DNA from 2 places in the Pseudomonas sp. S1(2024) genome. Region 2 is predicted to be linked to the other one. Evidence: predicted binding sites of a transcription regulator. Region 2 holds the regulator's gene; the other holds the start of a gene.
What was found. The regulator sigma-54, encoded in region 2, starts transcription at its own class of promoters, with help from an activator protein. The targets are predictions, from matches to a motif close to ANTGGCATNNANNTTGCTNT.
Positions count from the first base shown of each region.

Region 1: a site for sigma-54 is predicted at 2,900-2,919, ahead of ACLCGK_RS30965 (CmpA/NrtA family ABC transporter substrate-binding protein). Genes of this name have one in related genera too.

Region 1 is NZ_JBKGFP010000126.1:7,906-12,507, forward strand. It holds gene ACLCGK_RS30955 (nitrate/nitrite transporter) at 1-747, opposite strand, end outside; gene ACLCGK_RS30960 (ANTAR domain-containing response regulator) at 1,057-1,632, opposite strand; gene ACLCGK_RS30965 (CmpA/NrtA family ABC transporter substrate-binding protein) at 1,645-2,859, opposite strand; gene ACLCGK_RS30970 (quinone-dependent dihydroorotate dehydrogenase) at 3,249-4,274, shown strand; gene rmf (ribosome modulation factor) at 4,369-4,584, opposite strand.
Region 2 is NZ_JBKGFP010000006.1:17,107-21,708, forward strand. It holds gene lptB (LPS export ABC transporter ATP-binding protein) at 1-514, shown strand, start outside; gene ACLCGK_RS04580 (RNA polymerase factor sigma-54) at 690-2,183, shown strand; gene hpf (ribosome hibernation-promoting factor, HPF/YfiA family) at 2,263-2,571, shown strand; gene ptsN (PTS IIA-like nitrogen regulatory protein PtsN) at 2,584-3,048, shown strand; gene rapZ (RNase adapter RapZ) at 3,051-3,905, shown strand; gene ACLCGK_RS04600 (HPr family phosphocarrier protein) at 3,925-4,197, shown strand; gene ACLCGK_RS04605 (superoxide dismutase) at 4,589-4,602, opposite strand, start outside.

The DNA.
Region 1 (4,602 bases), on a different contig from region 2:
GTAGCCGGCGGTGACCGGGCTCAGGCCATACTGGTCGCTGAAATAGCCGGGCAGGGCGCTGGCCAGGCCGATGAAGCCGCCGAAGGTGACGCTGTAGAAGAACATGAACCACCAGCTGTCTCGGTCGCCCAGGGCCTTGAGGTAGTCGGCCATGGCTTTTGGCTTGGGCCGCTGCGGAGCATTGCGTGCCAGCAGGGCGAACACCAACAGGGCCAGCGACAGCGGGATCAGCGCGAAGCCGAACACGTTGTTCCAGCCAAAGCCCGCAGCCAGCGCCGGGGCCAGCAGGGCGGCGAACACCGTGCCGGAGTTGCCGGCACCTGCAATGCCCATGGCTTTGCCTTGGTGCTGTGGCGGGTACCATTGCGAGGCCAGCGGCAGTGACACAGCGAACGAAGCGCCGGCAAAGCCGAGGAACACGCCCAGCAGCAGCGCTTGTTCATAGCTGTGCACGCCCAGGTGCCAGGCAGCGGCGAGGGCGACGATGACCACCACTTGGCCGATCAGCCCCGCGGTCTTGGGTGACAGGCGGTCGACCAGCACGCCCATGGCGAAGCGCAGGATCGCCCCGGCCAGGATCGGCGTGGCCACCATCAGGCCCCGTTGTTGTGCACTCAACTGCAGATCGGCGGCAATCTGCACCGCCAATGGGCCAAGCAGGTACCAGACCATGAAGCTGAGGTCGAAGTACAGGAACGCGGCGAACAGCGTGGGCACATGCCCGGATTTCCAGAAGCTGGTACTCATCGAACACCTCACTCGGCAATGCAACGGAACGAAAAAGACGCCGCTACCCGCTCCACGTGCGTGGAGGGGAGAGCGACGTCTTTGTCGGGGATTAAGTGGGGCAACCGCCGTTGGCTACCGGTGATATTTGTTCAGCAAGAGATGGGCCAACTCTGAGAAGTTGCAGTCTCCTTGTAGGAGCGGCCTTGTGTCGCGATGGGCTGCGCAGCAGCCCCAGGATCTCAGCTTCGCGGCAGAGATTGCCGGGGCTGCTGCGCAGCCCATCGCGACACAAGGCCGCTCCTACAGGGGACCGCGTGAAGCAGGTTGCTAGCCCAGCATCTCGTGCATGGCAATGATCTGCTCGGCCACCTGGATCAGCTTCTGCTGCCGGCTCATGGCCTGGCGGCGCATCAGGGTGTAGGCCTGTTCTTCGTTGCAGTCCTTCATCTTCATCAGCAAACCCTTGGCCTGCTCGATGCGCTTGCGTTCAGCCAGTTGCTGGTCCCGTGCGAGCAGCTGCGCCTTCAGCGCCTGGTCACTTTCGAAGCGGGCCATGGCCACATCCAGGATCGGTTGCAGCCGCGCGGCATGGATGCCTTCGACGATGTAGGCGCTAACCCCCGCCTGGATCGCCTGGCGCATCACCCCGGGATCATGCTCGTCGGTGAACAGCACGATTGGCCGTGGCTGATCACGGCTGACCAGGACCACCTGTTCCATCACATCGCGGTCCGGTGAGTCGGTATCGATAAGCACCACGTCCGGGCGCACCGTTTCGACGCAGGCGGGCAGGTCGATGGTCAGGCCTGGGGCTTCGATGACTTCGAAGCCGGCCTCGCTCAAGGCCGCCTTGAGGCGGCCGAGTTTGCTCTGGGTGTCGTCGATCAGCAGGATGCGCAACATGAATGGTCCCCCTCACGCGCCGACACGGGCATCGGGCAGGTCGCCCAAGGCATGCAGGCTGAAGCTGCGGGCATAGCCGTAGGGGTCGCTGCCGTCCCAGCGGCTGCCATCTATCAGCAGGCTGCTGCGCATCGGCTGCTCGGGGCAGGCCACGCCGAGGCTTTGGGCCGCCTCGCCATACAGTGCCAGTTGCTGGACCTGGCGCGCCACGCCGAGGTAGTCGGGGTCATCGCGCAGCAAGCCCCAGCGGCGGAACTGGGTCATGAACCACATGCCGTCGGACAGGTATGGCAGGTTGGCCCGGCCGTGATCGTGCAGGCGCAGGGCGTGCGGGTCTTGCCAGTGATTACCCAGGCCATCGTGGTAGCTGCCGAGCAGTCGCGGCTCGATACTTGCCAGCGGAGTGTCCAGGTAGGCGCTGCTGCTGAGCAGTTGCGCGGTGCTGCGGCGGTTTTCCGGACTTTGCTCGATGAAGCGGCTGGCGGCGAGTACCGCCTTGATCAGCGCGCGGGCGCTGTTGGGATATTGCTCGGCAAAGGCGCGGGCGCAGGCCAGGACCTTTTCCGGGTGGTCCGGCCAGATCGACTGGCTGGTGGCCAGGGTGAAGCCCTGGCCCGTGGCCACTGCATGGGCAGCCCAGGGTTCGCCCACGCAGAAACCGTCGATGCGCCCGGCCTGAATATGCGCAGCCATTTGCGCCGGTGGTACCACCACGCTGTCGACGTCGCGCAATGGGTGGATGCCCTGGCTGGCCAGCCAGTAATACAGCCACATGGCGTGGGTACCGGTGGGGAAGGTCTGGGCGAAGGTGAGGCGTGCGCCATGCTGGTGCACCAGGCGCGCCAGTGCTTCAGGGTTGGTCACGCCTTTGCGCTGCAGGGCCGGGGACAGGTTTATGGCCTGGGCGTTCTGGTTCAGCCCCATGAGCACGGCCATGGCGCTGGCCGGTACACCGCCGATGCCCAGGTGCACGGCGTACACCAGGCCATACAGGCAGTGCGCCGCATCCAGTTCGCCGCTGACCAGCTTGTCGCGCAGCCCGGCCCAGGAGCCCTGGCGCTTGAGGTTGAGGGTAAGGCCGTGCTGCTGGGCGAAGCCCTGGGTGGCGGCGACTACCACCGAGGCGCAGTCGGTCAGGGCCATGTAGCCGATGTTCAGGCTGGGCTTTTCCGGCGCGTCGCTGCCGTTGACCCAGGCCAGGGGCGTTGTTCGGGGTGCAGTGTTCACAAGGTTCCTCGCCCGTACTGATAAGGCTGTGGGCTTTTCCGGTGCAACCGATGTGCCATCTGGCAGCATCCCTGTGGAGCAACTGCCCTGTGCCGCCTGCATTGGCCTCATCGCCGGCAAGCCAGCTCCCACAGATACAGCACAGGTTTCAGCCCTTGTGTTGTACCTGTGGGAGCTTCCCTGTGGAGCAACTGCCTTGTGGCGCCTGCATTGGCCTCATCGCCGGCAAGCCAGCTCCCACAGATACAGCACAGGTTTCAGCCCTTGTGTTGTACCTGTGGGAGCTGGCTTGCCGGCGATGGGCTGCGCAGCAGCCCCACGATTTGCTGTCATGCCGGCCCCACGCTGGCTATAATCGCCCCCTCATTCACCCCGAGCCTTGCCCGCCCATGTATACCCTGGCCCGCCAGCTGCTGTTCAAGCTTTCCCCGGAAACCTCCCACGACCTGTCCCTGGACCTGATCGGCGCCGGTGGCCGTCTCGGCCTCAACGGCATGCTGTGCAAGCAGCCGGCGGCTTTGCCGGTTACGGTCATGGGCTTGAACTTCGCCAACCCGGTGGGCCTGGCGGCCGGCCTGGACAAGAACGGCGCGGCCATCGACGGTTTCGCCCAGCTGGGCTTCGGCTTCGTCGAAATCGGCACCGTCACCCCGCGTCCACAGCCGGGCAACCCCAAGCCGCGGCTGTTCCGCCTGCCGGAGGCAACGGCCATCATCAACCGCATGGGCTTCAACAACCTGGGCGTTGATCACCTGCTCGGCCGGGTACGGGCTGCGCGTTACAACGGTGTGCTGGGCATCAACATCGGCAAGAATTTCGACACCCCGGTGGAGCGTGCCGTCGATGACTACCTGATCTGCCTGGACAAGGTGTACACCAAGGCCAGTTACATCACGGTCAACGTCAGTTCACCCAACACCCCGGGCCTGCGCAGCCTGCAGTTCGGCGATTCGCTCAAGCAACTGCTCGATGCCCTGGCCGTGCGCCGCGAGCAACTGGCCGGCACGCATGGCAAGCGCGTACCTCTGGCAATCAAGATTGCCCCGGACATGAGCGACGAAGAAACCGCCCTGGTGGCCGCCGCGTTGATGGAGTCGGGCATGGATGCGGTGATCGCCACCAACACCACGCTGGGGCGTGAAGGTGTCGAAGGCCTGCCGTACGGTGGCGAGGCGGGTGGCCTGTCGGGTGCGCCGGTGCTGGAGAAGAGCACCCATATCGTCAAGGTGCTGGCGGGCGAGCTGGGCGGCAAGCTGCCGATCATTGCCGCTGGCGGCATTACCGAAGGTCGCCATGCCGCCGAGAAGATCGCTGCCGGGGCGAGCCTGGTGCAGATCTACTCCGGCTTCATCTATAAAGGGCCGGCGCTGATTCGTGAGGCGGTGGACGCTATCGCGGCAATGCCACGGGTTTGATGGGCAATAAAAAAGGGCCCCATCAAGGGGCCCCTGGGCCTTCGCCCGCCGCCCGGATAGGGCGTGCATGGTGAATCGAATTCAGTGTCCTCGTTCAGCCAACGGCGTGATTTTCGTTGAGTCTATGGATGCCAGCGGTGCCAGTCATTCCGTCCCAGTTATCACCGCGACCTTCACGCCAGCCGTTGATCCAGGCTTGGCGAACAGAAGGAAGATTGAAGGGGCAAAGTTCGCGGGATTTGCCGGTGACCCCGTATTGGTAGCCACGTGAATATGCTCTTTCCAACGGATCACGCTTAAGTCTTCTCATAGGGTGTTGCCCTCACTT
Region 2 (4,602 bases):
CATGCACGGTCGCGCCCGCGCCGGCATCGGCTATCTTCCGCAAGAAGCCTCGATCTTCCGCAAGCTGTCGGTGGCCGACAACATCATGGCCATCCTCGAGACCCGCAAGGACCTCGACCGCGACGGCCGGCGCAAAGAGCTGGAAAGCCTGCTGCAGGAGTTCCACATCAGCCACATTCGCGACAACCTCGGCATGAGCCTGTCCGGTGGTGAGCGCCGCCGCGTGGAAATTGCCCGCGCGCTGGCGACCGCCCCCAAGTTCATCCTGCTGGACGAACCGTTTGCCGGTGTCGACCCGATTTCGGTCGGTGACATCAAGCAGATCATCCACCACCTCAAGGCCAAGGGCATCGGTGTACTGATCACCGACCACAATGTGCGTGAGACCCTGGATATCTGCGAAACCGCCTATATCGTCAATGATGGCCGACTGATCGCCGAAGGCGACGCTGAAACCATCCTGGCCAACGACCTGGTCAAAGAAGTTTACCTGGGCCACGAGTTCCGACTCTGAGCCTGGCACGCGCCTGGAGTACTGGCAAATCGCCCTGAAACCCGGGGTAAAGTGTTACGGTACTCTAGGCAAACGCTACAATTTAAGGCATAAAACTTGCTTGATCTGGCGCCCCGGCGCCCTCGTGTAGTGGATGGCGCATGCGCGCCGGCGAACAAGGTATTAAGCCCCAGCCATGAAACCATCGCTCGTCCTTAAAATGGGCCAGCAACTGACGATGACACCGCAGTTGCAACAGGCCATCCGCCTGCTCCAGCTCTCCACCCTGGACCTCCAACAGGAAATCCAGGAAGCGCTGGAGTCGAATCCGATGCTCGAACGTCAGGAAGACGGCGACGACTTCGACAACAGCGATCCGATGGCGGACAACGCCGAAAACAAGCCGGTCGCCGAAGTCCAGGACAACAGCTTCCAGGAAAGCACCACCAGTGCCGACACTCTGGAAGACGGTGAATGGAGCGAGCGCATCCCCAACGAGCTGCCGGTCGACACCGCCTGGGAAGACATCTACCAGACCAGTGCCAGCAGCCTGCCAAGCAACGACGACGACGAGTGGGACTTCACCACCCGCACATCGGCCGGCGAGAGCCTGCAAAGCCACCTGCTGTGGCAACTGAACCTGGCTCCGATGTCCGACACCGACCGCCTGATCGCCGTCACCCTGATCGACAGCATCAACGGCCAGGGCTACCTGGAAGACACCCTCGAGGAGATCTGCGCCGGTTTCGATCCGGAGCTGGATATCGAGCTGGACGAGGTCGAAGCGGTTCTGCACCGCATCCAGCAGTTCGAGCCAGCAGGCGTTGCCGCCCGCACCCTTGGCGAATGCCTGTTGCTGCAATTGCGCCAGCTGCCCGCCAGCACCCCGTGGATGACGGAAGCCAAGCGCCTGGTCACCGACTTCATCGACCTGCTCGGCAGCCGTGATTACAGCCAGCTGATGCGTCGCATGAAAATCAAGGAAGACGAGCTGCGCCAGGTCATCGAGCTGGTACAAAGCCTCAACCCGCGCCCCGGCTCGCAGATCGAGTCCAGCGAGCCTGAGTACGTGGTGCCCGACGTCATCGTGCGCAAGGACAGCGACCGCTGGCTGGTGGAGCTGAACCAGGAGGCCATTCCGCGCCTGCGCGTCAACCCGCAGTACGCCGGTTTTGTGCGCCGGGCCGACACCAGCGCCGACAACACCTTCATGCGCAACCAGTTGCAGGAAGCGCGCTGGTTCATCAAGAGCCTGCAAAGCCGCAACGAAACCCTGATGAAGGTGGCCACGCAGATCGTCGAGCACCAGCGCGGCTTCCTCGACCACGGCGACGAAGCGATGAAGCCCTTGGTACTGCATGACATTGCCGAAGCGGTGGGCATGCACGAGTCGACCATTTCGCGGGTAACCACGCAGAAATACATGCACACCCCGCGTGGCATCTACGAACTGAAATACTTTTTCTCCAGCCACGTCAGCACCTCCGAAGGCGGAGAATGCTCGTCTACGGCTATCCGCGCGATCATCAAGAAACTGGTTGCGGCGGAAAATCAGAAAAAGCCATTGAGTGACAGCAAGATCGCTGGTTTACTGGAGGCACAAGGCATCCAGGTAGCCCGTCGCACCGTCGCCAAGTACCGCGAGTCTCTCGGCATCGCACCGTCGAGCGAGCGCAAGCGACTGATGTAGCCCCTGAGATGTGCCACAGCGTTTGTGGGGCAGGTGCAAGACCTGCCTCTTTATGCACGGGCAACAAAGGAGAAGCTGTATGCAAGTCAATATCAGTGGACAGCATGTAGAAGTCACCCAGCCACTGCGCGATTATGTGCTTGAAAAGCTCGCTCGCGTGGAAAGTCACTTCGACAAGATCACCAACGTGCAGGTCATCATGAAAGTCGAGAAGCTGCAGCAGAAGGTCGAGGCGACCTTGCAGATTCCCGGCGGCGAAGTGGTTGCCAACGCCGAACACGAAGACATGTATGCAGCGATCGACGCCTTGGCAGACAAGCTCGACCGCCAACTGAAAAAACACAAGGAAAAACAGCAAAGCCTGCTGCAAGGTGCAGCTGCCCGCTGATCCCCCTCATCCATGATCCGACTTGAAACCATCCTGACCCCCGGCCGTTCCCTCGTGAACGTGCCGGGCGGCAGCAAGAAGCGCGCCCTGGAAAAGGTCGCCACCGTCATCGCCGAACAAGTGCCCGAACTGGAGATGCAGGACGTCTTCGAAAAACTGGTCGCCCGGGAAAAACTCGGTTCGACCGGTTTCGGCAACGGCATCGCCATCCCGCACTGCCGGCTTGAAGGATGTTCCGCTCCGGTCAGCGCCCTGCTGCACCTGGAAGCGCCTATCGACTACGACGCCATCGATGGCGCGCCGGTGGACCTGCTGTTCGTCCTGTTGGTGCCAGAAGCCGCCACCGATGCCCATCTGGAATTGCTGCGCCAGATTGCCAGCATGCTCGATCGCAAGGAGGTCCGTGATCGCCTGCGTGCGGCCACCAGCAGCGAGGCCCTGTTCCAGGTTGTCCTGGACGTACAGAACGAGCACTGAACATGCGCCTGATCATCGTCAGCGGCCGGTCCGGCTCCGGCAAGAGCACCGCCCTCGATGTCCTGGAAGACAACGGTTTCTACTGCATTGACAACCTGCCCGCCGGGCTGCTGCCGCAACTGGCGGAAAATGCGCTGATCAACACCGAGTTGCAGCAACCCAAGGTCGCCGTGTCGATCGACGCGCGCAACTTGCCAAGCCACCTGACGCGTTTTCCCGAGTTGCTCGAAGAAGCCCGCGCCCGGCATATCCAGTGCGACGTGCTGTACCTGGATGCCGACGAAGACGTACTGCTCAAGCGCTTCTCGGAAACCCGCCGACGCCACCCGCTGACCAACGCCAACCGCTCGCTCGCGGAAGCGATCCGGGTGGAAAGCGAATTGTTGGGGCCGATTGCAGACCTGGCCGACCTGAAGATCGACACCACCAGCCTGAACCTGTACCAGCTGCGTGATTCGATCAAGCTGCGCCTGCTCAACCAGCCAGAGCCTGGCACCGCGTTCCTGGTCGAGTCGTTCGGTTTCAAGCGCGGAATGCCGGTCGATGCCGACCTGGTGTTCGATGTGCGCTGCCTGCCCAACCCCTACTGGAAGCCCGAGCTGCGTGAGCACTCCGGCCTCGACCAGCCGGTGATCGACTACCTGGCCGCACAGCCGGATGTCGAAGAGATGTTCAACGACATTTCCAGCTACCTGCTCAAGTGGCTGCCCCGCTTCGCCGCCAGCAACCGTGCCTACGTCACCATTGCCATTGGCTGCACCGGCGGCCACCACCGCTCGGTGTACATCACCGAACGCCTTGGCCAGTTGTTGCAGCAATCCCTGAAAAACGTCCAGGTCCGCCACCGCGACCTCTAGCCCAAGGATCCGCCCCACGATGCCCGCCCGTGAAATCACCATCATCAACAAGCTGGGTCTGCATGCCCGGGCGGCAGCCAAGTTCGTCGGCGTTGCCGGCCGCTTCCCCTGCCAGGTCAGGGTTGGCCGTGCGCCGGACAAGCTGGTGGATGGCAAGAGCATCATGGCGGTGATGATGCTGGCGGCCGGCAAAGGTACCCAGGTGCACCTGCATACCGAAGGCGAGCAGGACGACGATGCCATGGCAGCGCTGGTCGAACTGATCAACAATTATTTCGACGAAGGCGAATAAAGTTCGCAGGCCCGCACGGTCCGTGTGGGAACAGCTTTTTAGCACAAAACGCCTGTGGGAGATTGCCCAATCCTTTGGGCTGCGCTGTGTGGGAGCGGGCGTGCCCGCGAAGGCAGACGACGCGGTGTATGGCACCGGCTTCGCCGGTGTTCGCGGCGGTTCGACGCCTCGGCACGCCCGCTCCCACAGCGAAGCCGGTGAACACCCCATCATCCGGCGCAAACCGATGCACAGCCCCAAGCTGGCCAAGCCAGGTCCAACCAGGCGAAGCCGCGCGCCAATAGCAACGCAGTGCCTGCCAGCAACAGCAAAGTCCCGAGCGCCAGGCGAAACAGGCGAAACAGGCGCACGCGGCTGACGGACATCATCTGGGAGCGCATACCGGGGAGACTCACTTCAGGGTTT